DNA from 2 places in the Mesorhizobium sp. M1163 genome. Region 1 is predicted to be linked to the other one. Evidence: predicted binding sites of a transcription regulator. Region 1 holds the regulator's gene; the other holds the start of a gene.
What was found. Region 1 encodes HrcA, which represses chaperone genes, less so after heat shock. Its sites were predicted from a motif close to GTTAGCACTCNCNNNNNGNGAGTGCTAAC; they were not measured.

Region 1 (2,457 bases):
CCTGGATCACATCACAGTCGACGGTGATCTGCTGCTCGCCGAGCGCCTGCAGATCGACCACGGCGCGCAGGGAGCGGCCGATCAGCCGCTGGATCTCCAGCGTGCGGCCGCCTTGTTTGCCGGCCGAAGCCTCGCGGCGCATGCGCTCGCCGGTCGAACGCGGCAGCATGCCGTATTCCGCCGTCACCCAGCCCTTACCGGAGTTGCGCATCCAACCCGGCACCTTTTCCTCCAGGCTGGCCGTGCACAGCACATGCGTGTCGCCGAACTTCACCAGGCACGAGCCTTCCGCATGCTTGGAGACGCCGCGCTCGAAGGAGATGGGGCGCATTTCGTCGAACTGGCGTTTGGAAGGGCGCATTCAGGCTTCTTTCTTTCTTCGGGATCTTGGCCGGCTTGTAGCCGCACGGGGCGTGAGGCGCAAAGGAAAATGGACCGGTTGCGCCGACGCCGCGGAAGTCTATATCTTCGGGCCGGAGGTTTTTGGCTCGAAATGACCAAGGCAGTCGATCCCGGTTCGCAATCGCACGTGCTCCCGTCGCACGCGCTGCAATCGCCCGCGCTTCAATCGCTCGACATGCGTTCGCGCGACATCTTCCGGCGCATCGTCGATTCTTATCTGAGGGATGGCGAGCCGGTCGGCTCGCGCAGCCTGTCGCGCATCCTGCCGTCGTCGCTATCGCCGGCCACCATCCGCAACGTCATGAGCGACCTCGAGCATCTCGGCCTGATCTATGCGCCGCATATTTCGGCCGGCCGTCTGCCGACCCAGGCTGGCCTGCGCTTCTTCGTCGATGCGTTCATGGAACTCGGTGACCTCTCCGACGAGGAGCGCCGCACCATCGAGGCGCAGGTGCGCGCCTCCGGCTCGGGCGCGACGCTGGAGCATATGCTGACCGAGGCCAGCCAGATGCTGTCCGGCATGTCGCGCGGCGCCGGCCTTGTGCTCGCCGCCAAGAACGAGGTGGCGCTGAAGCACATCGAATTCATCCAGCTCGAGCCGACCAAGGCGTTGGCCGTGCTGGTCTCGCAGAACGGCGACGTCGAAAATCGCGTCGTCGATCTGCCCGCCGGCATCACCGTCTCGCAATTGCACGAAGCCTCCAATTTCCTCAACGCCCATATTCGCGGCCGCACCCTGGCCGAAGCGCGGGTCGAGATCGCCCGCATCAAGGAAGAGACCAGGGCAGCCCTCGATACGCTTTCACAGGATCTGGTCGAGAAGGGCCTGGCGGTCTGGGCAGGCGCCGAAAGCGGGGTGCCTGGGCGGCTTATCGTGCGCGGCCGCGCCAATCTCCTGGAAAACGTCACTGCCCAGGCCGACATCGAATTGCTGCGGCATCTCTTCGAGGATCTCGAAACCCAGGACGGACTGATCCAACTCCTCGACCTCGCCGAGGAGGGCCCGGGCGTGCGCATCTTCATCGGTTCGGAAAACAAGCTGTTTTCTCTGTCGGGCTCATCACTGGTGGTGGCACCCTATCGCGACAAGGACGCCCGCGTCGTCGGTGCGCTCGGCGTCATCGGGCCGACGCGGCTGAATTATGCGCGCATAGTACCGATGGTCGACTATACCGCGCAGCTGATTTCGCGCATGCTGCGCTAGGAGCCGCCGCGGCCTGCCGCAAGGAGAAAAAGAATGGCGCTGGAATCGTTCAAGGCCCAGATCAGCCTGCTGCTCGAAGAAATGATCAACCAGCCAGAGGATCAGCACGAGGTGCAAGAGCAGTTGCGCGAGAAGCTGCAAGAGATGCGGGCCATGGGCTTGCCGCTGCCGGCCGATCTGGTCGCGCTGGAAAAGCGCCTCGACGACGATTTCTACGCCGCCGGCAAGTGAATCGGGGTTCGGCTTCAAATCCTCGTGTGCTGGACGGCCGCTTGGAACGACCAATGCCTCATCCCGTTTGCCCTTTTCGAGGCGAATCCCGGAGGACGTTGATGATCCGATCTGGCGGCTTTGCGGCCATTGCCGCTGCTCTCCTTGTTGCGACACCGGCAGCCGCCCAGCAGGCGGATCAGAAGGTGCTCAAAGGCGAAGCCGCTTTTGGCGATTGGCACGCCGACAGGCCTGGCACCCGCCGCCTGATCGGGCCGCAAGACATGCCGCCAGCCGATCCCGCCCAATCCGCGTCGAACGGCGCCGGCGTGGCGGAACGGCCCGAAAGGGCCAAGCCAGATTTGCCGCCGGGCTTTTCGGCCGAACTGATCGCATCCGGCATCGTCAATCCGCGCGTCGTGCGCGTCGCTCCGAATGGCGACCTGTTCGTTGCCAACAGCCATGCCGACCAGATACGTGTCTATCGTCTCGCCGAGGGCAGCGCCAAGCCCATCGAGAAAGCGATCTTCGCCAAGGGGCTCAGTTATCCCTACGGCATCGCCTTCTATCCGCCAGGAGACAAGCCGCAATGGGTCTATGTCGCAAACAGCGACAGCATCGTCCGCTTTCCTTATCGCGAC
Region 2 (2,457 bases), on a different contig from region 1:
ACGTCGCCATTGCCGGCGATGGTGCCGACCTGGGCAACCTCTTCCGAGGTCTTGATCTTCTTGGCGTTCTTGATCAGCGTCGCGACGACGTCGGCGACGGCGAGGTCGATGCCGCGCTTGAGGTCCATCGGGTTCATGCCGGCGGCAACCGCCTTGTGGCCTTCCTGGACGATCGACTGTGCCAGAACGGTCGCGGTCGTGGTGCCGTCGCCGGCGATGTCGTTGGTCTTCGAAGCAACTTCGCGGACCATCTGCGCGCCCATGTTCTCGAACTTGTCTTCAAGCTCGATTTCCTTGGCGACGGTGACGCCGTCCTTGGTAATGCGCGGTGCGCCGAACGACTTGTCGATGACCACGTTGCGGCCCTTGGGGCCGAGCGTGACCTTCACCGCGTCGGCGAGGATGTTGACGCCGCGCAGCATGCGCTCACGAGCGTCGCGGGAGAATTTTACGTCTTTGGCAGCCATTTTTAGCTCCTGGCAGGGGCTTGGATTGAGCCCGAAGATTTAAATGAGGGTGAGGCCGATATTCAGCCGATGATGCCCATAATGTCGGCTTCCTTCATGATCAGAAGGTCTTCGCCATTGAGCTTGACTTCGGTGCCCGACCACTTGCCGAACAGGATACGGTCGCCGGCCTTGACGTCCAGCGGGACGAGCTTGCCGGCTTCGTCACGGGCGCCGGAACCGACGGCGATGATCTCGCCTTCCTGCGGCTTTTCCTTCGCCGTGTCGGGAATGATGATCCCGCCCGCGGTCTTGGATTCGGATTCGACCCGACGAACGACCACGCGGTCATGAAGCGGGCGGAACTTCGACTTTGCCATTTTTTATTCCTCGATGAGAATGGTGAGAACAGTTCCTCCGTCCGGCGGCGCCGGACATGGTTAGCACTCATCTTGGGGGAGTGCTAACGTGGCGCTGAAATAGTCTGGCAACTCGCGCGAGTCAAGGCGCCCGGTGAGCATCATCAGGACAATTGCTTCAAACGGATGCTTCAAATAGATACTTGACCAAGTCAACTAAATCGCTGATCTTGCCCGGAGGAGGATGCCATGACCATTCATCATCACCCAGGCAAGGAGCGGATCGACGCGGTGCGGGCCTTCAACCGCTTTTATACCCGCCAGATCGGGCTGCTCGACGAAGGGCTGCTGAAAAGCACCTTCTCGCTGACCGAGGCGCGGGTGCTCTATGAGCTGGCGCATCGCGATGGCCTGACCGCCACGGATCTTGGGCGCGATCTCGGCCTCGATGCCGGTTATCTCAGCCGGCTGCTGAAGAAGTTCGAGGAGCGTGATCTGGTCGAGCGTGCCACGATCGAGGCGGATGCGCGGCGCTCGTCGATCGCGCTGACCAAGGCCGGGCGGCAGGCCTTCGCACCGCTGAACCAGGGCTCGCACGACCAGGTCGCGGCTTTGCTCGACCGGCTTTCGGATGCCGAACAGGACAGGCTGGTCAAAGCCATGCAGACGGTGCAGCGTTTGCTGGGCGGAAGCGCCGAGCCCAAAATTCCCTATATGCTGCGGCCTCTGCAAGTCGGCGACATCGGCTGGATTATTCATCGCCAGGGCCTGCTCTACGCGCAGGAATATGGCTGGGACGAAACCTATGAAGCGCTGGTCGCCGAAATCCTCGGTGCCTTCGTCAAATCTTTCGATCCGAAATGGGAACGCAGCCGGATCGCCGAGCGGGAAGGCGAGGTCGTCGGCTCCGTCTTCGTCGTGCGCCAGTCGGACGCGGTGGCGAAATTGCGCCTGCTCTACGTCGAGCCCTCGGCGCGAGGTCTCGGCATCGGCAAGCGGCTGGTCGAGGAATGTATCGGCTTTTGCCGCGCCACGGGTTACAGGACAGTGACGCTGTGGACCAACGACGTGCTCGCCGCCGCCCGCCACATCTATGAGTCTGTGGGCTTTAAATTGACCAACGAGGAGTGCCACCATTCCTTCGGCAGGGATCTGGTCGGCCAGAACTGGAACCTGGAACTGTAGCAGCGCTTCCGGCGCTTCGGCGTCGGCCTGCCGTGCCTCACCCTTTGATCGGTATCCAGATTTCCAGCCCGCCATTGCCGCTGCGCGGATCAAATTCGGGGCCGTAACGCTCGAATTCCGGCGCATCGGCGATCTCGTGCCCAGAGGCTGGCAGCCATTTGTTCCAGATCGTGTTGACCGTGCGGCGGATGGTCGAGATATGGTCACGATGGGCGAACACGCCGTATTTCTGCGCCGGCACGCGCACACGCCAAAACTCCCTCGGCAGGTCCGAAAAATCGGACACTTCGACGCCAGCGATGTAGTCGAAATTGCCGGCGTCGTCGCCGTTGACGCAGACGCCATAGGCGACGTCGCCGATCTCGCCAGGAATGTTGCCAATATAGGGGCCGAACCGCTGCCACTGCATCGGGATGCCGGCGCTGGTTTCGCAGCTGTAGCGCTCGCCGAGACCGGCGATGAGAAAC

Region 2: the regulator HrcA is predicted to act here: its motif matches at 886-914, upstream of groES (co-chaperone GroES).

What each region holds. Positions count from the first base shown of each region.
Region 1 is NZ_JAMYMF010000013.1:110,228-112,684, reverse strand. It holds gene rph (ribonuclease PH) at 1-361, opposite strand, end outside; gene hrcA (heat-inducible transcriptional repressor HrcA) at 494-1,606, shown strand; gene NKH43_RS14830 (hypothetical protein) at 1,640-1,837, shown strand; gene NKH43_RS14825 (PQQ-dependent sugar dehydrogenase) at 1,939-2,457, shown strand, end outside.
Region 2 is NZ_JAMYMF010000019.1:42,512-44,968, reverse strand. It holds gene groL (chaperonin GroEL) at 1-467, opposite strand, end outside; gene groES (co-chaperone GroES) at 530-826, opposite strand; gene NKH43_RS18760 (bifunctional helix-turn-helix transcriptional regulator/GNAT family N-acetyltransferase) at 1,055-1,990, shown strand; gene NKH43_RS18755 (GyrI-like domain-containing protein) at 2,028-2,457, opposite strand, start outside.